DNA from 3 places in the Paenibacillus sp. FSL E2-0201 genome. Region 2 is predicted to be linked to each of the others. Evidence: riboswitches for the same ligand, from Rfam matches in the RefSeq annotation. Region 2 holds a riboswitch; each other region holds the start of a gene.
The links. Region 2 has a riboswitch for cobalamin ahead of metE (5-methyltetrahydropteroyltriglutamate--homocysteine S-methyltransferase). Riboswitches for the same ligand answer to the same signal wherever they lie in the genome.

Region 1 (10,272 bases), 3.0 Mb from region 2:
TTCTATCGAAGGAAGAGTTGTTCAAGCGTCTGTATCATAATCTGGAGGATGGCGCGACGATCAATGTTCGTCTGTTCGAATACACGCAAGAGCATCGTCATGAGGAAAAATATTTCTTCGGAGACAGTGCATCTGAATTCCTGCGCTACGCATTTGGTGTGGATGAGACGACTCGCATTTACCGCTTAGGCTTCGTGCATGAGCAGCGTAGAAGTGGTGTTGAGAAGCTAAATCTGATGGGCGGTTTCCATTTAGAGGATCTGCTCTATTACCGTAATGGTAAGGTTTATTATGAAACGTATGCTCAGAATGGTTATCAGCTTCATGGATTGAGTGAGGATCAGCTTCCCGAAATGCGTTGATGGCGTCGTAATAGATAGTAGTCTCAATTTGAGTCTCTTATTGTACTTTGTGCAATAGAATCATCGGATACAGCCTTTAATTAGAATTCTATTGTATTTAGTACATTAGATTTAAGAAGATATCTGAAATAGGGACATTTCTCCTTATTTCCAATGCACATTATGCAATAGAATTGAAATAGATGTGATTTCTGTTCCATTCTATTGCACAAAGTGCAATCTGGGGGATGATAACACATCCGGGTAGCCCGTTTATCAGGCAGCATAACCCCCGAACAATGTTAAAAACATCGGAGTACAATTCAGGTTTCTCCCGGAAAGGAAGTATAAAGATGCAGCGAAAAATCAATCTGCTCCTGCTCTTCTTCAGTCTGATCGGCGGCGGGGTCGCCTTTCTTTTTGGAGAGTGGCTGCTAAGCTGGTACAATGATATGCCTTCCATCTTGCTCGTAGGCATTTATTTTGCCATAGTAGCGCTCGGTATCGGCATCGGTTGCCTGCTAGCGGAGATGATCTCGCCTCGGTTAAACGGAGCCTCATGGAAGCAGCGCTACCTAGGTCTATCCTGGAAGCTGCTGCCTATAATGCTTGTACTTGCACTTGGGGTAGGTGCATTAACGGAGTTTGTTTATGAGCTGAATTTTGGCGGTGTGAAGCCGATTAAGAATGTAGTTATGGCTATCGATGACTCTGGCAGTATGGCGCAGAGTGATCCTGATAACAGCCGTTATTCAGCCGCTAAGGCGTTAATTGCGAGAATGGACAATGACAATCAGGTAGCGGTGGTGACATTTAACCACGAAGCAGTAGTTGTCCAGCCGTTAACACCACTCTCAGATTCACAGAATCGTGAGAAGGTGCTGACTGCAATTGATAATTTGAAGCCAACTGAGGGTGGCACGAACATTAGCGGTGCGATTTCGGAAGCACTTAAAGAGATAGACAGTGACGGCAAAAAAAATCAGGGCGCTATGGTCATTTTGCTGTCGGATGGCGTGAGCAATTTCGATACTTCACGAGAATTGCAGACCTATATAGATCGTGGAATTGCTGTAAATACCATTGGTCTGGGGATGCAGGATCCTGCGGGTACCCAGTTGCTGCAGGATATTGCGAAAATAACAGGCGGTCACTATTATGATGTGACAGATACGGCCCTTTTGGGTGATGTATTCCAGCAAATCTATGATCGTTTGGGAGATCGTACATTGCTTACGGTGCGCAGTGATGCTACAGCAGATAGTCCATACTATGCTGCAGTTCGTATTTTGTCGCTGATGCTAATCGGTGCTGGACTTGGACTCGGACTTGGCATTATGTTTGATAATCGTCATTTAGCAAAAAGCTTCGGGATTGGCGGCGTAATCTCAGGGTTGTTCGCAGGACTTGTTCTGGAATTCGGACTTAGCGGTCATAATTTCACTGATGGACTTATTCGCCTCCTAGCTGTTCTTATACTGGCTGCAATCATCTCATTATTTACAGGCGTCATTCCGGTAGGAGAAGGACGTATTTACCGTAATAAAAGAAATAATGCAGCGTCAACTCCAACGTCAGAAAGCTTTCCTGGCCGACGGAGAAATCGGAACAGCAAAGGATTCTAGTAGTTGAAAGGGGCTTACAGTAATGAGGTACGCCGAGGATAATGTTTCCGCTCTGGTAATAACGGATGTGACATCTCAAGTGGATGACCGGTTCTGTACGCTGAGATGGCGCTGGCCGGACGGCGTGCAGGCAGTGTACATCCACAAGACCTCCGCAGAAGAGGCTTCCATGGGAACAGGAGATATTCCGCCGGTCGGAATGAAGCTCTATACTCGTGAGGAATACAAGTCTAACAATGGATACCGTGACCGATTGGATGAGATCGGCCTAGTCTCCTATACCATATTTGCTCGCCTTGCTGAGAACGGAGAGACACTGCTGGTGAGGCAAAATGACGGTGCCAACCGTGTGGTGGTCAGTGCAGGCAAAGCCAGAATTTATTATTCCATTCAACAAAAAAGAGGATTATTCGGAAAACAAAAGACCGTACATATGGCAATTACGGCAGAAGTTCCAGTAGCCCGGGATGTCCTCTGTTATGTTAAGAAACGGGGAGGACATCCCGCAGGGAAAGAGGATGGTATTCTCTTTCCCTTTGTACAAGATTTCGCCCCTGGACGAAACGTACTCCCGCCGATCGAGATCGGTAAGGATGATTTTGTACGCATCTTTTTCACCGATGGTCCTAAGTATGGGCTTTATTACGAGTTGGTGCCGGAGTAAGATATCAGTCTACGCGTACAAGCGATTGTTGGACATTGCCTGTCCATAGTAAGATACGCAGATACAACTTTTGGGAGGATGAGTAGATGTCTTTTTTTAGCCGTTTTATGAAAAAGAATCAGCCGGAGCCAAGGCCGCTTTTTTACGATATAGTGTGTCCTTATTGCTTCACCAAGTTCTCTCCGGAGGATGTGGTCTTTCGGGCTATGCATAGCCGAGAGGACGATGAGAATTACGCGCTGGGCGAGGATGACGCCTTAAATAAATACCGTGAGCGCTTTGGGCTCGATACGGTGGATGACATAGAAGCGATCATTAATCCGGCGGATATTCCGGAAGAATACCATCATTATACCGATCATGTGTTAACAGGGCTTACGGATCGCTATGGAGTGCTCACACGCAGACGGCTTTGTCCATCCTGTCATAACGAGCTGCCTGTGACTGCAGGTAAAGTTCCTAGTAACATTATCTCGATTATCGGTGCTTCCCAAGTCGGGAAGTCGGTGTATATGACCGCGCTGATTCATACCTTGCAGCATACGACAGCAGGACATTTTGATGCCGCTTGTATGCCGCTTAATGCAGAGATTAGCCGCAAGTTCCGTACGCTATATGAAGAACCGCTTTTTGAGCGTGGGGATCTGCTTGCTTCTACACAAAAGGAAAAAATGCAAGAGCCGTTTATTTTTCAATTCGTCTTTAAGGATGAAGAGAAGCCGCCGCTGACACTCGTGTTCTTCGATGTAGCAGGTGAGGGTATGGTGGATCAGGATTATCTGGGACTACATGGTCAGCATATCAAGAACTCTGCCGGTATTCTGTTTATGGTCGATCCGCTGCAAATCCGTTCGATCCGTGAGAAGATTCATATTAATATCGGCGATCGTCCGGGAGAATGGGTCTCGCAATATGACGAGCCGCGTGACGTTGTGCTGACAATGTTCGGTGATTTTATCGCCTATCAGGAAAAGAGCAAAACAGACATTCCAACAGCAGTCGTTCTTGCAAAAAGTGATATGCTGCATTCGCTGAAGGATGAGGATGGCGATTACATCAAGTCTAACAGTAATGTATTCAATAACTATGTTCATCGCAAAACATTGAATATGGATGAGTTCCATAATATCGACGGAGAGATTCGCAGATTTATTGGTAAAGTGGACAGACCTTTTAAAGATACGATGGATGTTTACTTCTCAAATACGGGCTATTTTGCGGTATCTGCTCTGGGCAGTAATCCTGTAAATCAGAAGATTGAGGGTGTGGTAAGCCCGATTCGTGTAGACGAGCCATTTATTTGGCTGCTGCATAAGCTGAAGTATATTGAGGGGAGCGACGGCCCGTGAATGCATTCTCAGGGTCTAAGATCGCCCAACAGATGTACACCCGCGAACGCCGCGGATTGTTTCGTTCCACAGAAGGCTTTGATACGGTCGCGAAGTCGGACAGTCTAGACAATAATTTTATCAAAAAAACACTGCATCCCTTCTGCCTCTATGATGCTCCGGCTGAGCTGGCTGCGCGCGGAGAGAAGGATGAGTCTGTATATCCTAGTGCGCTGCACCTGTTCCATGCAGAGAATGGCGACACAGTCATTGGGATGAGTCGTTATCAAGCAACGGATTTTACGGGCCAACGCAGCGCTTTTTTCGCACATAACTTTGTAGTTCCTGCCTCACGATCAGAAGAGATTGTTCAGAACTACGGAGATTGGCTACATGCTGATTTCGCAAGAAGCTATGACGGAGAGCTAGGCGGAACCTTGCCGGAGCTGTCTGATATTCCAGTTATACGTACGGATCGTCGCCCTGATCCTATAGCGGGCTTACGCTTGTTAGGAATTAATGAAGGAATATTTAAGGCATTGCTGCAAGCGGTGATGCTCTCTGTGGCAGGTAAGAAAAAAATCTATATTGCCCTTAATGTATCTATCACGGAGTTGTCCGCACGTGCGGTGGAGCTTACAGAGATTTTATATAGCGTGCTGCCGTATGAATTCCGCCGTAGATTAGGCGTGATTACGTATGCCAATGAACCGCAAAGCCGTAAATATATTCATCTTAGCTTTGTGGAAAAAGGTTCGCTTCGTCCCGGTGATCGCAACATCGAGAAGGATTTTACATTTGATTTGGTTTCAGGTCGGATGGGGAATGTGGATTTTGGAGAGTCTCGTCAGCCGTATGCTGATTTGGTTTGGAAGCTGTTACTTCTAAATCCAGGGGATCTTGACGATTTCGTAAGTTTTGCTGATCAGATCCTGCGTGGAGAAAGCCCTGAGCATAAGCTATCGCTCGCTTTTTATAATGAGTTAGCTGTATTTTATGAGATTGAGCAGGGGAATGAGCATTTATATACAGAGAATAAGAGCGCGGTGCTAAGCGGATTGCTCTCTTACCTTAAGGCGGAGGGTGCTATTCATTCCAGAATCCGACTGAACGATATTTTCTTGGAGCGGTTCGACCGAGAATTTGATTTAGTCCGGCAAAGGAATGTTCCAGAGCCTGCTATTATGGAGTGCTTTAAAGATTATTTTATGCTCAAGGATCATAATTACAAAGTCAGAATCGTTGATTATTTCATTAATGGAATGCTTCATAGCGTGGAAGCGGGACGCAAAGATGTTCTTAATGCAGCTTACGGGATCATTGAAAATAATGATGAGCTAAGTGCTGCGTTTTTTCAACGGGTAATGTCTGAATCGTACTTCCGCAAGCAGTTATTAGAGCCTTATATGGAGTCAAGACTAATTGCTGCATCTAAATCTGTGGACATTCTGAATTTTGTACTCCATTGGGGCCGTTTTCTGCCAGCTGCGTTAGAGCAACCTTTTGCTCAGGATGCAGTAAGGGATTACTTGCTGGAAAAGCTACAACTGGAGACGGATCCGGTTGCTGCGGTGGCGGAAATTCATAGCACTGTAGATAAAGCGGAGAAAGATCGACGTAGAGGGACAGGCGTATCTCCTAAAGTACTCTCGCTCATGCAGGATCTTGCAGCATCTGCAGACAGATTCTTGCTGAATCGGCTATCTCTTACTGAAATGACGCAGGAGGACTTATTAGAGGTTGTTTTCTTACGTTATGGCAATGTTGTGGATTGGCAGCCGCCACTAGATAGAATTAGCAAGCAGAAAGAAAATGCACTCCGCGCTGCTTATCGCTGGTTTGGTGAAGAGAAGCCGAATGAAGAGATATTTGCAGGCTTGTCTCCGAAGGAGCTGGATGATGTACAGCTGCTCGGTCGCCGTTTACTAAAGGAAGCTCGGGTGTTAGAACCGTTTGAACGTCTTCCACTAGCTTTCTACTACACGAGTCAACGCGAGGGTGGTCCGCTGGATTATGACGCATTGCTGGAGTTAGTTAAGCATAAAGCTGGTAACGACAAGGATGTGATCTATCGATTCTTTGCATGGTCTCAAGGAAATTCTTTATTTACGATATCGAATAAAAAGCTTCACCCGGGATACCGCCGGGCGATTCTGAAGTATTTCCAGAGCAGTGACCGCGAGGCATTCAAGAATCGTGAATTTCGTAAAAGCTATGTCGCTACAGCTCGGCCTGCTCTACAAAATGTCTACAATGAGGCTCGCTCCCAGCTGGCTTCCCCGCTGGCGCGCTGGATCAGCCGCAGCCGATTTCGACTCCTGATCTCCGGTTCCATCACTGGCATTCTGGTGATTATCACAATTATCGTATTCAGTATGCTGCGTCCGGAAGATCCAAAGACGGCCCTGCCTGGGACAACCCCTGCACCGACACCTGTTCAGAGTGCAGGCAATATGCTTCCTCCGGCTTCCGTATACCTGAAGGATCTAGGTACCGAAGGAGATAAGGGAAGCAGTGTATTGGTGTTCACGTTTGCTAACGCGGATGATTGTGTGCAATTTAATCCGACGGACATTAGTTTAATGACTTCATCCGATGTAGTGGATAAGAGCTTTAAGGTTGCTGCTAGCACTGGGACTTGTTCAGTGCCGTCAACGGATGGAGACTTATCTGGCGATACGAACGCCGCTGATACGACTGCGGGGACGGCGGAAGGCGTAGAGGCTACTAATACTGCAGACGAGGCATCTCCATCTCCTACACCTTCCTCTGATGCAGAGGGCAGCACAGTTGTGCCGTCCGCGACAGCTATTACAGAAGGTGAGCAACCTTCCTATCAGGTGGAGGTTACTATGGAGCCGGGTGCGACAATCGTCGAGCATAGCATGATCAAGGCTGGTAGATTTACGTTGATCGTAGATCCCGCTCCAAAGGATACAACGGGTGTTAACTCAAGTGCTGAACCTTCGGCAACTGCAAGTCCGGAAGGAACAGCCGAATAAAGTAATTTCTGATCAGCAGGACGATACCGAAAGGTTTGGTTCTGCTGTTCTTTTTTTTGTTGCTCATACAAAGCTTTTCTATAGACATGCTGTGTATTAATAGATATGATTATGAAAATAAGATAATACATATTGGAAAAGGTGCAGACTCCCCTAAATCAGAGTCTGCTTAAAAGGGAAGTCCGGTGTAAAATTCCGGCGCGGTCCCGCCACTGTAAATGCGGAGCGGCTCTTCTATGAACCACTGTCAGTAGTTAGGACGGGAAGGTGAAGAGCGGCAATGAAGCATTAGCCAGGAGACCTGCCTTTTTCGTGAGCGTTTCTATTCTTCGTGGGGTAAGAATGTGGAACATATACAGATAGACTGTGTGGTCGTAGAGGTTCACGCGCCCCAGCCTCGATTTGTTATCTTCCCGGGCCGCCCTTCATAGGGGCGGTCTTTATGTTGTGCGCTCTTATTTTGTGTAGTATCCATTCCTTTAAAGAAAGAGGCTGAACAATGAAGAAAATATTCTCCTCCAGGTTTTTTGTACTTGGACTGGCCGTATTCATGGTCATATCGATTCTTGGAACATCACTTGCTCCGGCAGGAACCATCTTTGCGGAGGCGGGCGTTAGCTCCGGGCAGGAAGCATCTGGCGATTCTGCTGCTAATGTAGAACGGATTAATGTTGCGGATGCGACCTATACGGCTGCGGAATTTATTTTAAAGGGTGGCGTGCAGTCGGATTGGCAAGCGATTGGGCTGGCTCAAGCGGGATACAAGCTGCCAGTAAGTTATCGAGCAGCTCTTGAGAAAAAGGTGAAAGATGCAGAGGGGAATTTCGCGAGCGTAACGGATTACGCGAGAATTGTACTCGCAGTAAGAGCAATAGGAGCCGATCCTACCAGCTTTGCTGGAAGCGGAACAAGTCCTGGCTATAACTTAATAGAGAAGATCTATAATCATGACAAAATCAGTGGACAGACGCTTAATAATCCGGTTTATGCTTTGCTCGCACTGGACTCAGGGAAATATAATATTCCTAAAGATGCGAAATGGACAACGGATAAGCTTCTTGCTGAGATTCTTTCCAAGCAAAATCAAGACGGTGGCTTTGCCTTAACTACAGGCGCCAGTGAGCCCGATATGACAGCAATAGCTTTGACCGCTCTAGCGGCACATAAGAGTAATCCGGAAGCTTACACAGCGGGACTACAAGCCGTATCTTGGTTATCCAAAGCTCAGGATAGCCATGGAGGTTACGGAGATAGTGCTGAAAGTGCAGCACAAGCTATTCTAGGTCTCACATCCTTTGGTGTAGATCCAAGTGGGTTAGAATATACCAAGAATAAAGTGAGTTTGATCGGTAATCTACTGAGCTACCGTCTCGCTGACGGCAGCTTCGCTCATAGCCGTGGCGGAAGCAGCAATATTCTAGCTACAGAACAGGGCCTTCAGGCGCTTGTAGCCTACAATCTACTTCATAAAGGCAGCAACAGTAAACTGTACGATTTTTCTAAGTCATCCGTTCAGAATGCACTTATCTATGCACCGATTACTGTAGAGGGTCCTGAGAGTACTTTAGCACAGGGATATGGATATGCTGGCAACGTATTAGGTGCACTAGAAAAGCTGGCTCTTCAGACGAAATTGCCAATCACGAATCCTTCCGGTGCTTATGTCACTGGAATTGGAAGTATTCTGGCTGGAACCTATGGCGGTTACGATGGTTGGATGTATGTTGTATCCCGTAATGGTCAATGGATTAATCCAGATGTTGGAATGAACGATTTTGTGCTTAAAGATTCAGATCAGGTTCTGGTCTATTATGCCGGAGATGATACTAAACTTGTTGATTCGGTAACGGTGTCCAAGCCAAGCCTCAAAGAGGGCGATTCTTTTACTGTAGCAGTGACTAGTAAGACATGGAAATGGGACGTTGTAACGAATACGTCCTCTCCGGTAATTGCCAAAGCTTCTGGCGTTCAGGTCCAAATTGGAAATCGCATCGTAACAACGAACGCAAAAGGTGAAGCGTTATTCTCAGGGAATGTTCCAGCAGGTGACTACAAGCTGACTGTAACAGGCTATCGTGAAGGAAAAGCACCATCGATTGCTAAATATACTCAAGATCTAAAGGTGATTCCAAAGAATGTAACGGCTTCACTTACCGTTGAAGGTCCGCAAGGCCTGATCGGTGAGGGGACTTTAAAGGCTTCCAATGCGCTTGAAGCACTGCAGCAATTGGCGGCGTCTAAGGATTTTAAAGTAGATATCACGAAATCGTCGTATGGTAATTTTGTATCTGGCATTTATGGCATTACGCAAGGTCTTTATGACGGTTGGTGGAGCTTCGTTGTATGGCGCAGCGGAGAATGGATCTATCCTAGTGTGGGCATGGACAGCTTTGAATTACAGGAATCCGACCGTGTTCTTGTCTATTATGCCGGAGAAACCACACAGGTTGTTGATACTGCTGTTGTATCTCCCGCACAGCCGAAGCCGGGTGAAGCTTTCACAGTAACAGTTTCTCAGAAAAAATGGGTGTGGAATAAGGATACCTTTACTTCCGATCCAGTGATTTCTCCAGCCGCTGGCGTGCAGGTCTTGATCGGTGATCAGAAGGCGATCACAAATGCTAAGGGTGTAGCTGCATTTGACCAAGGTCTACCAGCGAATACCTATACGATCATTGTTACCGGATATGCTAAAGATAGTGTGCCTAGTGTGGCGCGTTATACTCAGTCACTAAACATGACTTCAGGTGTTGTTACTCCTGCTAAAGCTACGGCCACCCTGTCAGTCATTGGGGATAGCAAGAAGGGAACGATCCTTAACAATACTACAGTAGCTCTAAAAGAAGGTGAGACAGCTTATAGCTTACTGATCAGTCAATTAGGGGATAAGGTAGTATCATCCGGAAACGCTGGTAGTAAATACGTGAAATCTATAGATGGTTTGGCCGAATTTGATGGCGGACCTAGCAGTGGATGGAAGTACAAGACGAATAGAGATGCTGATCCAAGTATAAGTGCAGACAGCTACATTTTAGAGAACGGTGATACGGTATATTGGTACTATTCATCGGGTGAATAAGTACGTTTGATTATTCGTAAGACGGGCACTGCGATTCGGAGTATTAGCGGATCGAGTGTCCGTTTTTATTTTTGTTCGTTGCAATATTTGACAACAGACACTTTTTTTCGACAATTTCATTCATAATTTTATTTAAAATCATCAAACAATTCACTTCTTTAACCGATAAAAATAGATAGTGAGTTAGATTATGTGAAGGCGGAATGTAGATGAAGAATATGAAAGTGAAGTTC
Region 2 (10,272 bases):
CTGGGTTAGAAGCACTTTGTTTAATGACATACACGCCATCTGGTAGCGATCCGCTTAATAATCTCGCCGTGTAAATATCAACATCATAACTATTAGTACTTACAAGAACTGAAGAACCCTGAACATTAACATAATTCTTCTCTGTGATTACACCAAAAGAGTTATTCATAATAGGTGTGTATTCCATCCAAGCATAGTTGTACGGATTCACTGATGCAGTTGTCGTGTTACTGCCACCATAAGTAATGGACCATGATGAACCACCTGTAATACCAGCACTTACAGCTGTTTGTTTTGCGGTTACACCAAAGCTTGTATTCGCAATATAGCCTTGAGATACTGAATAGCTAATGTTTAACAATGAATTTACAGAAGCACTGTTATATACAGGCTGAGAGATTCTTCTAGTCAACCCACTTCTAGTAACATAGGAGACATAACCATTTTGTTGATAGGAGTAGATCGTAGTTTGGTAAGCATCTCTAGGTGCAATAGCAGGGGCACTTGCAAAGGAAGAATCCGTTTTGAACAGAGGTACACTTGCCAACAGCCCCTCGTTAGCAGCCTCTACAGCTTGTCCTTGCGCAAGAATGTCATTGTACTCTTCTACTGAAATTTCTGACAATCCCATATCTGAGGCTTTATAGACTTTTATGATATCTGATTCACTATTTTGAGGAGCTTCGTCATTATGTAAACCTTCTGCACCTGCATAAAACGGTAAGCACAAAATGAACATTAGGGCAAAAGGGAATAATAAGAACTTTTTCAATATCTTTATCCTCCAATATTTCAGATTAGGATCGGCCGTTCTCCACTGAAAATATTAACAGAATATTTTTGTAATAATATAGATATTTAGGATTATTTTCTATTTTTAGACTTGTAAGCAATAGATGTCTTTTGTGTTTTTTTATATTTATTTGTATAAGTTTGTCGTACTTCCGTTATTGATTAACCCATTTGCTTACATACGTTTTATTTGATACAATTACCACGTCTAATCAAACAGAAAATACCAAATACCCTCTATTCATAATGAATGAGGGCGCGGCATGGTTCTGTTCGGACAAGCTCCACCTTGCTGAACAGAGCAGTTCATTTCATGATGCTGTCTATCACACCAAGGGGAGGTGAACCCTCATGGCAAAAGACGTAATTTGCGAAGTTAACTCCTGCACCCACTGGGCAGAAGAGAACAAATGCAGTGCTGATTCTATCTTTGTAGCTTTCCACAGCTCCCAAGAACCTACACGTGCAGAAGAAACAGATTGTAAGACTTTCGAAAGCAAATAAGGTGATGATTTGAAGGGACCCTCCACGGTTCCTTCTTTTCTTTTCTCATTCTATCAAGAATGAGAATTATTATCAAGTGGCTGAAATAAAAAGCCAGGGAGAAGTTCCCCGGCTTAAATTTATTGTTTTACTCTTTCGCTATTAGGAGGCGGTAACTCCTGCCTTTTCTCTTGCAATAGCAGCTGCTCTTACCATGTTACGCAGTGCATCCTCTGTCTCCTGCCAGCCGCGTGTCTTAAGACCGCAATCCGGATTAATCCAGAACTGTTCTGGGTCCAGCACCCGCAAAGCACGATCAATATTAGCTGTCATTTCTTCTACAGCAGGAACACGTGGACTATGGATGTCATACACACCAAGACCGATTCCTTTATCATATTCCTGCTCCTCAAAGCTGATGATCAGTTCCCCATGGCTACGGGAAGTCTCAATAGAGATGACGTCCGCATCCATCGCTGAAATGGAGTCAATCATGTCATTAAATTCGCTATAGCACATGTGGGTATGAATTTGTGTCGTAGCCTTCACATGATTCGTAGCGATACGGAACGACTTCACCGACCAATTCAAGTATGCCTCATGATCTTCAGCTTTCAAAGGAAGTCCTTCACGGATAGCAGGTTCATCTACTTGAATCATCTCTATGCCTGCATCCTCCAAAGCTTTCACTTCATGGCGGAGTGCTAAGGCAATTTGATTGGCTACTTCTTCCCGACTAAGATCATCACGTACGAAAGACCAATTGAGAATCGTAACCGGACCTGTCAACATGCCTTTAACAGGAAGGGAAGTTAAAGACTGAGCATAGACACTTTCTTTAACAGTCATTGGCTCAATAAAAGCTATATCCGCATAAATAACCGGCGGCTTAACGCAGCGGGATCCGTAGGATTGAACCCAGCCATTACTGGTAAATAAGTACCCGTCCAGCTTCTCCCCGAAAAATTCCACCATATCGGTTCTTTCGAACTCACCGTGCACGAGTACATCCAGACCCAGCTTTTCTTGGAAGGTGATTGCATCTGCAATCTGCTCACGAACGAACCCGTCATACCGCTCCTGATTCCATACACCTTTACGCCATTTCAACCTTGCCTGACGTACTTCTACGGTCTGTGGAAAGCTTCCGATCGTTGTCGTTGGCAGAAGTGGTAGCTGCCATTTCTCCCGCTGCACCTTGAGGCGCTCTGCAAAAGGCAGACTGCGTTGGTCTGGTAAATCTGCAAGTCCGAGAACTTGCTCTGCTACATCCTTACGGCCGCGCTCGGGAAGTGCACGGAAGGCTGCAAGAGCTTCGCGGCTGACTGTCAGCGCAGCAGTAGCTTCTCCAGTACCCTCTAAGGCTGCAGCAAGCAGGCTAAGCTCTTTAAGCTTCTCATCAGCAAAAGCTAATGCAGCCTTGACGGTTGCCTTCAGCTTCACCTCACCCTGAACAGTAACCGGAACATGCAGCAAACTGCAAGAAGGCTGTAGAATAAGACGATCAAGTGGTACATGTACACTCAGCTTCTCGATTAGCTGCAGCTTAGCATCCAGATCCGAGCGCCAGATGTTGCGTCCGTCAATAATACCCGCTCCCAGCCACTTATCCTCAGGCCAGCCAAGGCGCTCAATCGATGCCAGATTCGTTCCGCCATCATGGACAAAATCAAGACCTAAACCTTGTACCGGAAGCTTTAACAATGCCTCCAATGGTTCAGCAGCTTCAAAGTAAGTCTGCAGAATAATATTTAATCCAGGCACGGATTCAGCAATTTCTGTGTAAATCGAGTTAAGTAATGATAGTTCTGACTCATTTATTCCTGTAACAATCGCTGGTTCATCGATTTGTACCCAGCTTACTCCTTCTTGCTTCAGTTCCTGCAATAGCTGAACGTAAACCGGAAGAAACCGAGCGGCAATCTTCGCAATATCCGCAGATGCAAAACCTTTTGACAGCTTAAGGAAGGTATAAAGGCCTAAAACCACAGGTTTCCCCTCAATTCCCGCTTGGGACTTGGCGAAACGGTATGCTTCCAGTGGTTTATTCTCCGTCAGGCGCGGCGTTTGTGCACCGATCTCTGGAACGATATAGTGATAGTTCGTGTTGAACCATTTCGTCATCTCGCAGGCGGTAGCCTCAGCGTTCCCTCTAGCCATCGCAAAATAAAGATCAAGCCCAATGTCGCCACCATCATACGCATAACGCGGAGGTACGATCCCGAACATTACAGCCGTATCCAACACATGATCGTAGAATGTAAAATCATTTACCGGAATTAACTCAATGCCTGCCTCCTGCTGAGTCTTCAAATGCTGAAGTTGAATGCCTGCCATTTCAGTACGGAACTCTTCCTCATTTATTTTACCTGCCCAGAAGGCTTCCAACGTTTTCTTCCACTCGCGGTTTTTTCCGATTCTTGGATAGCCAAGATTACTTACTTTTACTTTGTTCGTCACTTTGCAGCTCCCCTTCTCCATCTTCTTATTTTGGCTTGAAACCATAACATCCCTATAAAAAAGAGCGCCCTTCCCTAAAAAAGTCAAAGGGAAAGACGCCCATAATATACCTATGGTTCACGTCTAACACCTTCCTATCCTCCGTAGGTGAAGCAGTGCTGTTGAAACAGGCAGGTCTCCTGGCTAGCGGTGTCAGCATCCTTAGCAGTCTTCCCAGCAGTAGTAAATTGCCAGTGACGTATATTGCTATGGACTCTTCCGTTACAGTGGCGGGACCGCATCGGCCTCGAACCGAATTTCCCTATTAAGCCTACCGAATTACTAATTCCCGGCAAGCACCTGTCTCCGATATTATCAAGCTAAAACGCCTTCGGCGTCCTTTTATGGACGGTAAGCGTTTATGCGAGAGATATAAGGGTAAAGTGAACTTTTACTTTATCCTTATAATTAATAAACTGAGTGTCTTAATCTGATGTCATCATACGTGAAAGCCCCCGTCATCTGCAATAGATGACGGGGGCTTCTGTTATATCGATTCCTTATAACGGATTTAGAAAAACACGAAATATACTACAGCGGCAAGTATTATCCGGTATATAGCAAATGGTAAAAGCTTAATCCGGTTGATCAATTTCAGGAAGAATCGCATCGATAACAGCGCAAATACAAAAGCACTGATAAAGCCTGCAATGAAGAACGGCAGGGCATCGATGGTGAAATATTGCCAATTCTTCATCAGTGAGAGGAGACTGGCCCCTGCCATGATTGGAACAGCCATAATAAATGTGAAATCAGCAGCAGCACGATGACTCATACCAAGAAGGACACCACCGGAAATCGTCGACCCGGAACGTGAAAATCCTGGCCATAACGAGAAGCATTGGACAAGACCAACACCTAGTGCCTGCTTATATGTAATCTGATCGACACTCTCTGTTTGGATCTTCTTGGGTCCAAATAGATCCGCAATAATCATTAACACCGCACCAACTACTAGACCGATTAACACGGTGGATGTAGAGAATAAATGCTCATCAATATAATCATTAAACAGAACGCCCAGCACACCTGCCGGAACTAAACCTACAAGCACCTGTGTAAGTTTAAGATGTCCACCCTTTTCGAGCGGTGGTTGTTCTTCAGTTACAGGGTCCAACTGTTTACGACTGAAACGCTTTAAGCCCAACAGTTCAATGAACCTATTTCTAAAAATAACAACAACTGCTAAGATTGACCCCAGTTGTATAACCACTTTGAAAGTATTGGCCGTATATTGCCCAAATAACTCTGTCGATTTTAACCACATATCATCAACAATAATCATATGACCTGTGGAGGATACCGGAGCAAACTCGGTCAATCCTTCAACAATCCCCAAAATAATAGCTTTAATAATCGATAATAGCTCCATTTGTTCTCCTCCTTTTTAATCATAACTTTTATCTATAAGTCCTTCTTCGCTCAACCTTCGGTGTTCATTCTCCGGCTACGCTTGCGGAAGTACAAATACCCCAAAACCGCTAATCCCCCAGCAATAAGTACGTACACTACGTTGGAGTACATATCCATATACATGGCAATGTCTTCCCAGTTTTCACCCAATGCTGCGCCAATAAGCACTAGCAGTAGATTCCAGCCCAGTGTACCAATCGTTGTGAAGATCATAAATACGCCAAATTTCATACCGGACATCCCTGCCGGAATCGAAATCAAACTACGCACTAGTGGAACCATCCGACAAAATAATACGGTCCAATAGCCATATTTATCAAACCAAGCGTCAGCCTTGTGAATGTCTTTTTTGCTGATTCGGAGTAGACCGCCCCAGCGTTCAACGATCTTTTCCAACCGATTTACATCCAGCAAACGACCGATATAATATAGAATCACTGCACCCAGCAAAGAACCAAGCGTAGCAGCAATGATTACACCAGGGATGGTTAAATTCGTTGTGGTTGTCATGAATCCGCCAAAAGGAAGGATCACTTCGGAAGGAATCGGCGGAAAAATATTTTCAAAAGCGAGCATCAGGAAAATACCGAAATAACCAAACTGCTCCATAAACTCTGTAATCCATGCTTGCATTTCGTAACCCCCATTATTCAAATCAAGTTCTTCTTCAAGTTGCGTAAATAACGGCTGCGAATAAAAAAGAAGTAAAGTCCCTGGACAGCCAAATAGCCCATCAATACAGCCCCTGTCTCCACAGCAATTGATAAGTAGAACAACCGCTGAAGCGCAATAAAGGCAAACACACTATGCAAAATAGCAACCCCAACTGGCACAAAAAACAACAACGACAATTGAATCGTTACAATTCGGTTTAGCTCTTGATCTGTAAGTCCCATTTTGGACAATGTAGAATATTGATGACGATCATGATCTAGATCTGTATATAGCCGGAAGTAAAGGAAACTGCCTGCTGCAATGAAAAAGACAGTACCCACCAGTAAAGAAGCGAATAGCATCGTGTTATACAGTGTTCTCTGTATTTCAAACAGCGTGCCGCTAACCACAATCGCGTATGGAGAGTTACTTTCATAGGATCGTTTGCCTTTATGGGCAAGATCCGCCGCTATACCAACCGTTCGCGGGAAGTCATCCATATAAAATCCTGTATACAAATCAGTCTGTACGGGATCAATAGCCTTGTATAGCTCATCGCTGATCACAACTCCGCTGAAGTCTCCTCCATCCCTTCCATCAAGCTCCGGCAAGAGATATTCGGCTATCGGAACATGCTGGGTATACCCCGTTTCACGAATGGAAAGACCTTGCTTCAGGGTGTAGACCTGCTTCGCTCTACCCGCTGTCAGACTCCGATCTCGTTGCGAACCGATCATCACCAGTCCTTCATCTCCACTAAGAGGGCGCTCATCCGTCGTAAACCCTGCACGAAGCAGAGCAAGCTTATAATCACTGTAAGCAATCAAGGGAAGCCTTAACGTGCGATCTGGCCCAGTCTGAGATTCCACCTCTGCGTATTTGATAGGAATACTAAGTGTCTCATAAGGTAAGGCGAGCGTTGTAAGCTCATCTTTAATTTCTTCCAAATGCTGCTCAAAAAGTACCGGTGTCTGATCGCCTTTGGCTACATAACCAACAGCTGCCGGATAATCCAATTTCAGCTCTCTGGAAAGCGTATGGATCGATGCGAATACCCCCACTGAAGTAAAAGATACTGCGGACACAATCGTCACCATAAAAAACATTCGGGCATTCTCTTTCCAGCGGTAGGACAAACCCGATAATGTAATCATATTGGTATGGTTCCAATACAAGCGCCGAATCGTCTTAAGCAATTTAACAACATAAATACTAAGCTGCGTATAAAAGAGATAAGTTCCTGCCACCGTAATCACAACAACGGGAAACATCACCTTTTCAACCGAAGCCGCTTTTGCAGTAGCAGCCAAATAATAACCCAGTAGCAGTAATACAGCAGAGATCATAGATAACACGAGGGATACCTTTGGTTCCTCATCTGCTTTTCGCTCTCCCTGAAACAGCCGCATTAGCGATTCATTCCCTATAAAGGCGAAGGTGCTCAGCGAGATTAACATAAATAACAGTGCAAAGCTGCATATCGTAAGTACTAGTGCCTGCCAAGGAAGATGAAACGTTAAAAGAGGTATCCCTAGAAAAGTAGATCCGATCATCAAAAACAACTTACCCAGAATCAACCCTAGTAAAGTACCTGTTAGGATGGCTGAGGTGCCGATCATCATATTTTCCAAAAATACCATCGTGTTGAGCTGTTTCTTCGTCATTCCATGCATCAATAAAATCCCAAATTCCATCTTCCGTGACTGCAGAAACGATCCGACCGATACGAGAACAAACAAGGAGCAAAACACATAAATAATGGCTTCCGCCGCCATCATTGTATGAGCCGCCGTACTATAAACCAAACTCTTAGAAATATCCGGATGATAGATAAACAAAGCGCACACAAAAAAGATCATCACTGAAAAAGCGCTGACGACAAAATAAGCCGCATATTTACGCTTGTTACGTGTAACATTTCTATAAGCGAATTGCCGAAAGGTCATGGCTAGTTCCCCCAAGCAAAGACAACATATCAATAATACTTTGGAAGAAAGCGCCTCTACTGCTTCCCCTGTACATTTCACTATAGAAACGTCCGTCTTTAATAAAGATGACTCGGTTACAAAAGCTCGCGGCCACTGCGTCATGTGTGACCATCAGCACGGTTGCCCCTTCTTCCTTATTCACCTCTGTCAGCATATTCATGACTTCGCCTGAAGCTTTGGAATCCAAATTCCCTGTAGGCTCATCTGCTAAAATCAGTGCAGGACGATGAATCATCGCCCGGGCGATGGCGGTCCGCTGCATTTGTCCACCTGAAATCTCGTAGGTTCTTTTTTGCAGCAAATGCTCAATGTCCAGCATGCTTGCTACTTCTTTCAACCTGCTCTCCATTTCCGTTACACGGACACCAGCAAGCGTGAGAGGCAGCACAATATTCTCCTCTACAGTGAGCGTATCCAGCAGATTGAAATGCTGAAAGACGAAACCAAGCTCATGGCGGCGAAAGAGTGCCTTTTCTTGTCTGCTAAGCAGATTGGGATCTCGGCCGTTGATCAGAATCTGACCGGAGGTCGGCTGGTCGATGGTGGCGATCGTGTTGAGCAGTGTTGTTTTCCCACTCCCCGAAGGTCCCATTACGCCAACGAACTCCCCTTTTTCAACAGAAAAGCGGATATGATTCAATGCCTGAGTGGACACTTTACCCTCATATATTTTTGATAAATTATGAACATCTAGAATGGGCAAGTGTTACCTCTCCTTCTTTCGACTGGATTGCCTTCATTATACAAAGTGTATACACAGGCTGCCATTTATCAAACTTACAATGACCTTACATATTTGTAAGGTAGGACTCCCTAAACACTATCCGCACGGTCGTACCCTTACCTTCTTCTGAGCAAATGCTCACCTCGTGACCAAGCTTTCCGCAGATCTGTTTCACAAGATATAGACCCATCCCCGTGGATTCTTGAAAGGTTCGTCCATTTACACCTGTAAAATAAGGATCAAACACACGCGGCAGATCACCTGCCGGTATGCCAACTCCTTCATCTCGTATCTCCAGAACTGCTCTCTTTTCCTCTTGTATGTACCCATAGAAATAAACATGTTTGCCGATTTCCGTCGTATAACGTATCGCATTTGTAATGATCTGTGTCAGCACAAAACTTAACCATTTCTCATCTGAGGTTACGGTGATTCGCTCATCTATTTTAATAGTAGGAAATATACGGTTACGTATAAACAGACGTTTCTGCTCTGAGGTTACACCACGTACTAAGGTTTCCAAATCCAAACGTTCCACATAAAAGTCATGCTCAAAAGTATCTAGCCGAGCCGTATAAAGTACGGTATCCAGTCCTTTTTTCAGACGATCCAGTTCATCACCTATCGCTGTAAAAGGCGGTCCGTCCTTATCTTGGATCATCAAATGGATGACAGACAAGGGTGTCTTCATCCCATGCACCCACTGATTAATAAAATGAATATGTTCTTCCAGCTTGTGGCGGTAGCTGTGTAAATCATTTTTGTAGAGGCGGAATTGTGACCCTAGTAGTCCTCGTAAACTCACGGCAAGCGGAGAATCCTGAGTAGGGCCACCGGCTTCATCTAGAGAGGAGGGAACTGTCTCCAGCCGTTCATAGAATGTACGATTGCTGATATACCGATAAGCGAGGTAGCCAAGCAGCAGACAAGTGCTGAGAAGAGCTGCGTACAGACTTACGCTCACACCACTGCCTCCATCCAGCCGATAGACTAGTGTGATCAAGATGAGCTGCGCTAGGTAGACTATAATTAAAGGGATCTGCTCCCGTAAAAATAGCTTCATTCCTCATCCCCCCAGTTCGGAATCAAGCGGTAGCCTTGGCCTCGAACGGTTTGTAGGCCGTCCGTAATCTCTAGAGCGGCGAGCTTTTTACGTACACGAGTGACATAGACATTAAGTGTATTCTCATCTACGAAAGCTTGATCATCCCAGATTTTCTCGAGCAGTCTGTCGCGGGTAACGATGGTTCCCGACTTTTGCATTAGCTCATCTAGTATTTTGGCTTCGGTGTGGCTTAAGTCCACCTTGACTTCTCCTCGAGTAAGAATTAGTCGCTCCACATCCAGTGTCATTCCGGCAACGGTTAGGGCACGATCATTGTTGCTTCCCGCATAAGTGCCGTAGGCGCGTCGTAGCTGGCTTTTGATTTTGGCCATCGCAATTTCATAATCAAAAGGCTTTGTGATATAATCGTCCGCTCCGTTCTCCAGCGCCATCACCTGATCCATTTTGCCGTCTCGGGCAGATATAAAAAGGATAGGGCAAGTGGAAATCCCGCGAATCTGACGGCACCAGTAATACCCATCGTATTTTGGCAAATTAACATCTAATAGAACCAAGTGCGGAGCGAACGCTTCAAACTGAGTGCGAACCCTCTCGAAATCATTCACCGCCTGTGTCTCATATCCAAATTTATGTAAATAATCCTGTAGCAGAGC
Region 3 (10,272 bases), 2.5 Mb from region 2:
AGGCTGTCGTATCGTTAAACACCGCATCATATCCACCCCCTCGGAAGATACAGAAAAGCGTGGTCTCCGAATTCCCGGAATACCGCAGTTAACTGGTTCGCGCTTAATGAGTTCATAGTAATATCCCCTTTAACTATATGATTAATTAAACCTATTAAAAGGAAAAATGTACATAACAAAAAGACCACCCGAAGGATGGCCGTAGTATCATGCTTATGGTAGGTGCATCTCAGATCCAACATATAGAGGCTTTGGTTCAACATGCACCAGTGCTTTATTCACCAAGCTGCTCCTTGATCTGCGCAATTTCTGTTTCCGTGTACACAAGGCGTTTATTCAAATCGGCGATATAGCTTCTGCGAGCTTCTTGGTCCGCTGTGCTTGTTAGATCGGCCGCAGTAGCTTCCGCTTGTTGGATCGCTTCTTTGAGAAATTGCACGCTGGATTCTGCCACTGCTAATCTTTCCCGGAGTTTAGCCGCCTCAATGATTGCCTTTGGTGTTCCTGTCCGATCTGCAGCCGTTGTGTCAGTCTCAGATATTGCCGCGGGCTTCTCCGTTACTTTACTCTCCAGTATTATTGTCTTCCCTTCTACTGTCAGGTCCGTTCCAGTCGCTTCGGATATCGTGCGCACGGGTACGTAAGCTGATCCGTTTATAATAGCTGCGTCCGCAATCTTCTTTCCGTCTTGCTTTATCGTATACAGTCCGGTAACTTTAGCGCCAATTATTGACGAGCTTGCTGCAAATCCTATTGATCCTCCGAGCAACAGCGCTGCAGCTGCAATCCCTACTATTTTCTTCTTCATACGTATGAACCTCCTAAGGATAGCATTATTCCAATTATACCCAACAGTTCTACATTATGAAAGATATATTAAGAGACTCCGTACGTACGACCGCCCGCTGGTGTCAGCGTAGTGCTTCCGTGATTATGATTAGGTAGAGTGATTAAATGTACATAACAAAGCCTCCCACAGTTTTCCGTAGGAGGCTTCATATTTAACCGTATATCAGCAGGTACGCACCGACGAATTAACGTCCGGAAAACAACATTTAACGCTGACAACGTTGATATAGCGGAAAATATGCTGGTGAAGGGAATTGAACCCCCGGCCTACGCATTACGAGTGCGTTGCTCTACCCCTGAGCTACACCAGCTTATAGCTAATTTTCTGTCAAACAAAAAACATTATACAACTTTCAGCTAGAAACGCAAGTCTATTTCTCCCTGTTTTCTACTCTCCTAGACTGCTGCTACTCCACCTGTAGCTTACGCTCCACAGACTCCAGCTTTCCGCGGCTAGTGGAGGGCTTATCGCGGCGGTCGTCTATTTTAAGCGAGGTAGAGACACGTTCTGCACCTGCGGCAAAAGGAGACTCATGCAATGCTTCCACCGCTGCAAATATACGTTGGAGAGGTCCTTCAATGATTGTACCCATCGATGTAAGCTCATAAGTAATTCCTTCTACCGTCTGCAGCACTCGCTGCATATCCGCAACATAACTGCTAAGGCTGGTACTGCCTGTTCCAATCGGAATAACGGTTACTTCAGCAATAGGCATGGGAATACCTCCTTCGAATTTTAAAGTGTGTCTCCATCTATTGTAACAACTCCACCGCTCTCCCACAAATGATGCCCGCATTATTATGCCCCTTCTTTCCCCCCAAGTACTCCGAAATACAGCTTTCGCCACGAGTACTTTCTCTTACATGAATTCTAGGGTCGTCTGCACTACATTTATGGACTATTTGTGGCATCTTTTCGGACAATTTATGAATCATTTTCCATCTGCCTGTGGATCAATTGTGGATTACTTATGGACAGCCTGTGGATCATTTGTGGAGTACTTTTAAAGAAGCCGCTCCCCGCTTGGGTTTTCTAAAAAACTGTTTACAAACACAACATCTTGGGTTATTTTTATCTAATCACAACAAAATATAGTGGAGACAGGTGCTTTGATCCTTTATTTGAATTAGAGCTTAATAGGGAAGTGCGGTGAGATTCCGCTGCGGTCCCGCCACTGTAACCGGATGTCCTTCACAAGCTTTTAGAAGCTTAAGACGGACAGATCTCCCAGCAGAAGCCACTGAGGGTTACGAACCCCTTGGGAAGGCGCTGAGAGATCCTGCGGAAGCCAGGAGACCTGCCTGTTTCGACGACACCAACTATGAGTGCCTGCGAGGAACAGGAACGGTGTCCGCATGCGGTCATCTTCTGAGAGACCACCGCAAATATCCGTGTGGATATTTACATAACGCATCGGGCATTTTCTGCCATCCTCGCTAGGGGATGCTTTTTTTATGAGATCAGAATGAATATACGGCCGCTTATGCGGTCGGGCTTCTTAATGATAGGACGATAGACTGAGAGGAGAGCTATACAATGACGTTGTTGGAGAGACAATTTAACGGTACAACAAATGCACGAGAAGTTCTTTTAGAAGAGCTCATTGATTTAGGGCGCGATATTATCGACAGTCGGGATTTGGACTTACTGCGCGAGAATGCCAATTTGAACGGAGAGAGTTTCTCCGGTAAAATGAGCAAGTTCGGCAGTGAATATTCAAAATGGTATGCCCGCAACTTTACGATGCCACCGCAGCTAGTGCAGGCCATTGATGACAATGTCGTCTATGTGCATGATCTGGATCAATACGCGATCGGAACGACGAACTGTATTTTTATCCCGTTTGATAAACTTCTCCGCGAAGGCTTCAACACCGGCAACGGCAGTGTTCGTCCTCCAAACTCCATAATGACGGCTATGTCACTGGTAGCAATCATTTTTCAATCCCAGCAAAATGCTCAATATGGCGGTGTATCCGCTAATAAGCTCGACTATGATCTAGCCCCTTATGTAACCAAATCCTTCGCTAAGCTATTCCGCAAGGGTCTGGATTATTTTGAAGAAGGACAAGCTGATGAATCTTTGGGCGAGATTACGATGAGCCGGACCGATCTGGCGGAGTTATATCCAAAAGCGTTCCGTTTTGCACTAAAAGAGACCGAGATTGAAACCCTGCAAGCGGCTGAAAGTATGGTACATAATCTGAATACCATGTCCAGCCGATCCGGTGGGCAAATTCCGTTCACCAGCATTAACTACGGGACTTGTACTTCACCAGAAGGTCAGCTTGTGATCAGCTCCCTGCTAACAGCAACGATGAACGGACTTGGCAGCGGAGAGACACCTGTGTTCCCGATTCAAATCTTCAAATGCAAGCAAGGCGTCAATCAACAGCAAGGTGATCCGAACTATGAATTGTTCCTAAAAGCAGCGGAATGTTCTGCACGCAGACTATATCCGAACTTCGCTAATCTGGACGCTCCGCTCAACTTGCAGTATTATGATCCAAGTGATCCTGATACGGAATTTGCTACAATGGGCTGCCGCACCCGCGTGCTCGGTGACCGTTTTGGGCGTAATCATTGCTCCGGAAAGGGCAACCTTTCCTTTAATACACTGAATCTGGTTCGACTCGGTCTGGCACACGGCACAGTAACGGGCCGACGTACCGTCGCAGACGAAGCTGGCTTCTATGAAGATCTAAATCATTATATGGATATTGCGCTGGAAGGACTTCTTCATCGTTTCAACATCCAAGCCGCGCAAAAAGCTAAAGCGTCCGATTTCATGATGCGAGAAGGCGTCTGGGAAGGCGGCGAACATCTCGCTCCTGAAGACTCTGTAGGCGAACTGCTGAAGCATGGTAGTCTTTCGCTTGGCTTCATCGGTATGGCGGAATGCATGAAAGCCATGTATGGCAAACACCACGGCGAGGATATGGACGTCCACGCCAAAGCAGTCGCTATCGTGCGTCATATGCGGGAGTATTGCGACCTTAAAAGTGAGGAACTGAATCTCAACATCACTTTGTTCGCAACACCAGCCGAAGGCTTGTCCGGCAAATTCACCAAGATTGATCGCAAGGTACTGGGTTCTATTCCGGGTGTAACTGACCGTGAGTATTATACGAACTCTTTCCACATCCCTGTATACTACGATCTAGGCGCTGCTCAGAAGATCAGCTTGGAAGCTCCTTTCCATGAATACTGCAATGCCGGGGCTATTTCTTATGTCGAATTAAATGGCAATGCCCGCAGTAATCCGTCCGCTTTTATCAAAATCATTAAATACGCACTAGAACAGCAGGTCAGCTATTTCAGCATTAACCACCCGATTGACCGCTGCTCCGGCTGCGGATACGAAGGCGTAATCGGGACAAACTGTCCTTCCTGCGGCGTGCATGAGAAGGATGTTCATATCCGCCGTTTGCGTAGAGTTACAGGTTATTTAACCGGCGACTACCAGACCCGCTTTAATGCCGCCAAGCAAGCTGAAGTGAGAGACCGCGTTAAGCATCTATGAATATTTGCGGTTACTATCCGGAGTCGATTAACGAGGGAGAGGGCATGCGGGCCGTCCTCTTCCTCAGCGGCTGCCGCCATCGTTGCCCGGGATGTTTTAATCCCGAGACGTGGAATTTTAAATACGGTGAAGTCTTCACCCTGGAACGTCAACACGAAATTATTGCAGAAATTGCCGCTAATCCACTGCTTGATGGTTTAACACTGGCCGGTGGTGATCCTTTTTTCTCGGCTGAGGAGGTTCTGGGATTCATTCATGAGCTCCGCGTCGTGCTCCCAGGCTTTAATATCTGGATTTACAGTGGTTATACGTATGAGGAACTAATCGCCCTTCCCGGTTCGCCGGAGTGGAATCTACTTACGCAGTGTCAGGTGTTAATAGATGGACGATTTATAGAAGAACTGAAAGATACTACACTTCCTTACCGAGGAAGCTCTAACCAACGCATAATCGACATTCCGGCCAGCATGAACGGCTCGGAGGTCTTTCTGTGGCAGCCTACTGCGCTATAATATATCAATTTTTGATATTCAAAATTAACCCAAAATAAGAAGGGATGAAATAACCATGCCACAATTCGTAGTAAAACCAGACAATCGCCAACTGGCTTTTGATGAGAAGCGCCTTTCTGTCTACGCCGACCGTATCTTGGAAGGTCTTGATCAACTAAATAAAGAAACTTTGCTGCGGGGAGTAATTTCCAAATTGCGCCGTGACTCCGTAAGCGGAGAAGAAATCAGCAACGCCTTCACTATGAGTGCTCTAGAGCTTGTAACAAAGGAAGAGCCTACTTGGAAGTTTGCAGCTGCCCGTGCCCTTCTGACTACTCTTTATAAAAAAGCAGCCGTTCATCGCCGCTATAAAGCTTATCCAGAAGAGCCTTACGGTGAGTTGTACCCGCTAATTACGGATCTCGTAAAAAAAGGAATCTACCGTGAAGAGCTTCTAACTCACTACACTAAAGAACAAATCGTTGAGCTAGGTGGATGCATCGATTATACGCGCGACCTTCTGTTCGATTACATTGGTCTGCTTACGCTATCCGACCGTTATTTGGCGCATGATTTTGACGGTCGTGTGATGGAGCTTCCGCAAGAACGTTACATGATTATCGCTATGTACCTGATGCACCGTGAGCCAGCCGAGAAACGTCTTGAGCTTGTAAAAGAAGCTTACTGGGCCATGAGCAACATCTACATGACAGCTGCTACCCCTACCATGTCCAATGCCGGCAAAAAGGTCGCTGGACAGCTCTCCAGCTGCTTCATCGATACAGTAGACGATTCCCTTGAGGGCATCTTTGATTCCAATACAGACGTAGCACGTCTTAGCAAAATGGGCGGCGGCATCGGCGTCTACCTTGGTAAAGTACGGGCACGTGGTTCGGATATCCGTGGTCACAAAAACACTAGCTCCGGCGTAATCCCTTGGATTCGCCAATTGAACAATACAGCAGTCAGCGTAGATCAGCTTGGTACACGTAAAGGTGCTGTCGCTGTCTACCTTGATGTATTCCATAAAGATATTCTCGCTTTCCTCGATCTTAAGCTGAACAACGGCGACGAGCGTATGCGTGCACATGACGTTTTCCACGGGGTTACCCTGCCGGATCTGTTCATGGAAGCCGTTGAATCGCGCAGCCACTGGAACCTCTTCTGCCCACATGAAGTGAAGAAGGTTATGGGCTGGACGGATGAGAATGGTCGTCCGCTTGGTCTGGAAGACTTCTACGATGAAGAGCTTGGTAAAGGCACTTTCCGTGATAAGTATGCTGAAGCAACTGCTAATCTGGAATTGTCCCGTATTACAGTTCCTGCGATTGACATCATGAAACGGATTATGAAATCACAGCTTGAAACAGGTACTCCATATATGTTCTACCGTGATACGGTTAACCGGACGAACCCGAACCGTCACCAAGGTATGGTCTTCTCTTCCAACCTGTGCACAGAAATTATGCAGAATCAATCCGCTACCGTTATTGAACAGGAAGAGTTAGTAACCAAAGATGGCAAGACCCGGATTGTTATCTCCAAAATCCCTGGCGATTTCGTAGTCTGTAACCTGAATTCGATTCACTTGGCACGTGCGATTCCAGCTGGTGTGCTGGAAAGACTTGTACCTATCCAAGTACGTATGTTGGACAACGTAATTGACATTAATAATATTGAAGTTCTGCAAGCACAATACACGAACAGCCAGTACCGCGCAGTGGGTCTCGGCACATTCGGCTTGCATCACCTATTGGCACTCAAGGGCATTCGTTGGGAATCTGATGAAGCCGTAGAATATAACAACCATTTGTATGAACACATCAACTACCTGTTGGTACGTTCGAGCATGGAGCTTGCCCGTGAAAAAGGCCGTTATCCGAAGTTCGCTGGTTCCGATTGGGAGACAGGTGCATACTTTACTTCACGTGGCTACGTTAGCGGTGAACAAGAAGGTAAATATGTAACCACTGAACAATGGCGCGAGCTGCAAGAAGAAGTGGCTAAAGACGGTGTTCGTAACGCATGGATGTTCGCGATTGCACCGAACGGCTCCACATCGATTATTGCCGGCTCCACAGCCAGCATTGATCCTTTGTATGAATTGCTTTCCTATGAAGAGAAAACAACTTACAAGATCGCTAACCCAGCACCGGATCTGTCCGACAAGACAATCTGGTACTATAAAACAGCTTTCACAATTGACCAAAACTGGTCGATCCGCATGGCTTCTGCTCGTCAGCGTCACGTCGATCAAGGTCAAAGCTTCAACCTGTATGTTCGTCCTGACATCAAGGCTACCGAGTTCCTTGAACTGCATCTAAACGCCTGGAAGGGCGGATTGAAATCAACTTATTATGTGCGTAGCCGTGCTTTGACAATAGAAGAGTGTGATTCTTGCGCTAGCTAATTATCTTAGTGCCCTGAATAGAAAAACGATGATGAATTTCGTAACTGCGAGGAATGTTTGGGCTTCCGGCCGCTGTTGTCATCAGATGTCTTGATCTTTACCGCTATTAGCGGATGACATCCGATGACAAAGGCGGTCGCTGACGCTCCTACAGCTCCAAACTTCCTCTCCGTTACTCCATCACCGTCTTTCTATGAACAAGACACCAAAGAAAGATTACCCGCGCAAAAAAATGGAGGGAAAATAAATGCAACTACAAAAGATTTTTAATACTGAAGCACCTAACCAGTCCACACGCATCATCGACGGTGAATGCTCAGGCATTCTGAACTGGAACGATATCCGCATGCCGCATATGTACAAGCTCTACAAGGTACTGCTGCTTAATCACTGGATCGCGGATGAAATCCCAATGTCCAAAGATGCGCAACAATTCCCAATGCTGGATGCGGAAGAGCAACGCGTATTTAAGATTAATATCTCCCTGCTCGCCGTGCTAGATTCGATGCAGACGATGTTCGTCGGCGACGTGAAGCGTTATTTTACCGACTCCTCACTAGAAGCTATCTCTGCCATTATTGGACAACAGGAAGTAGTGCATAACCAATCCTATTCCTATGTTCTATCCTCTATTGTGTCGGATAGTGAACAGAAAGAGATTTTTGAATATTGGAAGAAGGATCCGGTTCTACTGGAGCGTAATCAGTTTATCTCCGATATTTATCAAGAGTTCCGTGATAATCCATCAAAACAAACCTTTTTCCATGCGCTGGTAGCGGATCTCATCCTAGAAGGAATTTTCTTCTACAGCACCTTCGCCTTCTTCTACAATCTGGCCCGTGACCAGAAGATGATGGCAACCAGCCAAATGATCTCTTATATCCAACGTGACGAGAATCAGCACTGCTACTTCTTCGCAGAAGTATTTAAACAGCTGCTTGTAGATTTCCCTGAGTTGAACACTAAGGAGAACATGGATTACGTGTACCGTACGATCGACCGCGCGGTAGAGCTCGAAACCAACTGGGCTTACTATACCCTCACTAATGTCCGCGGTATTGATCTTAACGAGCTTAGCGACTACATCAAATATACAGCGAACAAACGCTTAACCTTGATGGGTATGGAAAAAGCTTACCAAGGCGTTGACGTAAACTGCATGCCTTGGATCAAGCCTTTCTCCGATGATGCTCTTAATGCCACCAAAACCGACTTCTTCGAAGCTAAATCCCGTAACTACGGTAAGGTTGGCGACGATAACGGATTCGACGATTTGTAAGACTGAAATAATTTTTTTAAATAAAAGAGGCCATTCTCAACTTTCACAGTGAGGTGGCCTCTTTGCTACAGCAAAAAGCGTCCCTTCCCCCCTGTATCAGGTATGAAAGAGACGCTTATATATTTGGTATGAATCCATCCGAAACGAATGCCTGCTGCTTAGTCTTAAGACTTACGCTCTACTCGATGTGTAGTTTCTTCTGCAAGCTCAGCTAATGCATCATTCAGACGCAGCTTCAGCTCCTCAGCAAGCTCTACCACTCCGTGATCATTACGAACCACCTGAGAATCCACGGCATACACTCCACCAAGAATGTAACGTGCACCGAGTACAGACAACACAGGTTTCAAAGCATAATCAATCGTGAGAAGATGTGCAAGACTGCCACCCATGAAGAGCGGGAGTACGATTTTGCCGGCCAACCCCTTTTGTGGAACTAGGTCCAAGAAGGTCTTCAGCACGCCTGTATAAGAGGCTTTATAAACCGGGCTAACCACGATTACCGCATCTGCTTCGGCTACAAGGCCGTTCGCTTTAACGATAGAATCACTTTCAAACTTGGTATGAATCAAATCTTCCGCTGGCAGCTCTGCTACGTTAATACGCTCAACCTCAAAGCCCTGATCCGTTAAGCTTGCCTCCGCATACTCTATAACTGCATTGATGCGCGATACCAGGGAAGGCGTTCCGTTAATCACAACAATTTTAGCCACTTCTCCACCTCTTTCATCCCATTTAAGCAGCTCACACTGCAAATATTTATCCCGACAGGAATACTTTAAATTAATACTAATCCTATCGCAGATTAGATATTATTGTCAAACCATAAACGCTTGCACTCATTCCACTCTTGCGATATACTAAACAACAATATTAAATCCAAGAATCAGGCCAATGACCGGCATCCAACCGTGAGGCGTCTGCGACCGGAGCCTATAATGACTCCCTAAGTTCACCGGGTTTCGCCCGTTACCGCGAAGACCAAAGAGGGTCGGATTCTTTCCTGCTGTTAAGGAGATTCGATCAACCTGGGTGGCACCGCGAGCTGACGCTCCTCGTCCCATGGATGAGGGCGTTTTTTGCGTTTTTTCAAGCATAAACACCTTCGGCGTCCTTATAAGGACGGTAAGTGTTTGTGCGAGAAATAGAAGGATAAAGTGAAGTGTGAAACTTACACTTTCTTATCTTTTAAACAAAAAGGAGCGAGCGATATGCTAGAAATGAACTGGATCAAGGATAATCAGGAACTTGTAAGAAACACTGCCACATGGAAAAGAATCGACTTCCCACTAGATGAATTACTGGAATGGGATGAGAAGCGCCGGGGCCTGCGCCAAGAAACTGAACAAATGAGAGCCGAGCGTAATGGGCTAACCAAAGAGGTCGAACAATTACTACGTAAGGGTGACCGCCCTGCTGGAGAGATCGTCAAAGCACAGGTACGGGAACTCAATAATCGGCTGAACCTGCTGGAAGCAGATCTGAACGAGGCTGAACGCCGCTGTAAAGAGCTCATGCTGCTCGCGCCGAATCCAGTGTCGCAGGATACACCTATCGGCCACGATGATAACGATAATGTAGAACTGCGGTTGAACGGAGCGGTGCCGGAATTCGGCTTTGCGCCTCGTGATCATGTGGAGCTAGGTGAGCTTCACGATATCATAGATATTGCCCGTGGCGTTAAAGCAGGCGGCCCTCGCAGCTATGTGCTTAAGGGAGC

Region 1: it holds a riboswitch for cobalamin, as region 2 does, so the genes downstream of both, NSU15_RS04395 (DUF4430 domain-containing protein) here and metE (5-methyltetrahydropteroyltriglutamate--homocysteine S-methyltransferase) in region 2, are expected to answer to the same signal.
Region 3: it holds a riboswitch for cobalamin, as region 2 does, so the genes downstream of both, NSU15_RS02305 (anaerobic ribonucleoside triphosphate reductase) here and metE (5-methyltetrahydropteroyltriglutamate--homocysteine S-methyltransferase) in region 2, are expected to answer to the same signal.

What each region holds. Positions count from the first base shown of each region.
Region 1 covers NZ_CP150154.1:993,825-1,004,096, forward strand. The annotation lists gene NSU15_RS04370 (transcription initiation factor TFIID) at 1-362, shown strand, start outside; gene NSU15_RS04375 (vWA domain-containing protein) at 695-1,966, shown strand; gene NSU15_RS04380 (beta-mannanase) at 1,989-2,630, shown strand; gene NSU15_RS04385 (hypothetical protein) at 2,717-3,979, shown strand; gene NSU15_RS04390 (hypothetical protein) at 3,976-6,960, shown strand; cobalamin riboswitch at 7,083-7,284, shown strand; gene NSU15_RS04395 (DUF4430 domain-containing protein) at 7,460-10,039, shown strand; gene NSU15_RS04400 (methyl-accepting chemotaxis protein) at 10,249-10,272, shown strand, end outside.
Region 2 covers NZ_CP150154.1:4,749,251-4,759,522, forward strand. The annotation lists gene NSU15_RS21660 (hypothetical protein) at 1-772, opposite strand, end outside; gene NSU15_RS21665 (DUF1540 domain-containing protein) at 1,144-1,296, shown strand; gene metE (5-methyltetrahydropteroyltriglutamate--homocysteine S-methyltransferase) at 1,438-3,735, opposite strand; cobalamin riboswitch at 3,887-4,093, opposite strand; gene NSU15_RS21675 (undecaprenyl-diphosphate phosphatase) at 4,286-5,146, opposite strand; gene NSU15_RS21680 (DedA family protein) at 5,197-5,820, opposite strand; gene NSU15_RS21685 (FtsX-like permease family protein) at 5,838-7,787, opposite strand; gene NSU15_RS21690 (ABC transporter ATP-binding protein) at 7,762-8,532, opposite strand; gene NSU15_RS21695 (sensor histidine kinase) at 8,618-9,616, opposite strand; gene NSU15_RS21700 (response regulator transcription factor) at 9,613-10,272, opposite strand, start outside.
Region 3 covers NZ_CP150154.1:502,812-513,083, reverse strand. The annotation lists gene NSU15_RS02325 (ASCH domain-containing protein) at 1-30, opposite strand, end outside; gene NSU15_RS02320 (hypothetical protein) at 275-808, opposite strand; tRNA gene NSU15_RS02315 (tRNA-Thr) at 1,089-1,160, opposite strand; gene NSU15_RS02310 (MTH1187 family thiamine-binding protein) at 1,257-1,565, opposite strand; cobalamin riboswitch at 1,936-2,170, shown strand; gene NSU15_RS02305 (anaerobic ribonucleoside triphosphate reductase) at 2,387-4,372, shown strand; gene nrdG (anaerobic ribonucleoside-triphosphate reductase activating protein) at 4,369-4,884, shown strand; gene NSU15_RS02295 (ribonucleoside-diphosphate reductase subunit alpha) at 4,940-7,273, shown strand; gene NSU15_RS02290 (ribonucleotide-diphosphate reductase subunit beta) at 7,521-8,552, shown strand; gene ssuE (NADPH-dependent FMN reductase) at 8,717-9,265, opposite strand; gene NSU15_RS02280 (hypothetical protein) at 9,413-9,616, opposite strand; gene serS (serine--tRNA ligase) at 9,764-10,272, shown strand, end outside.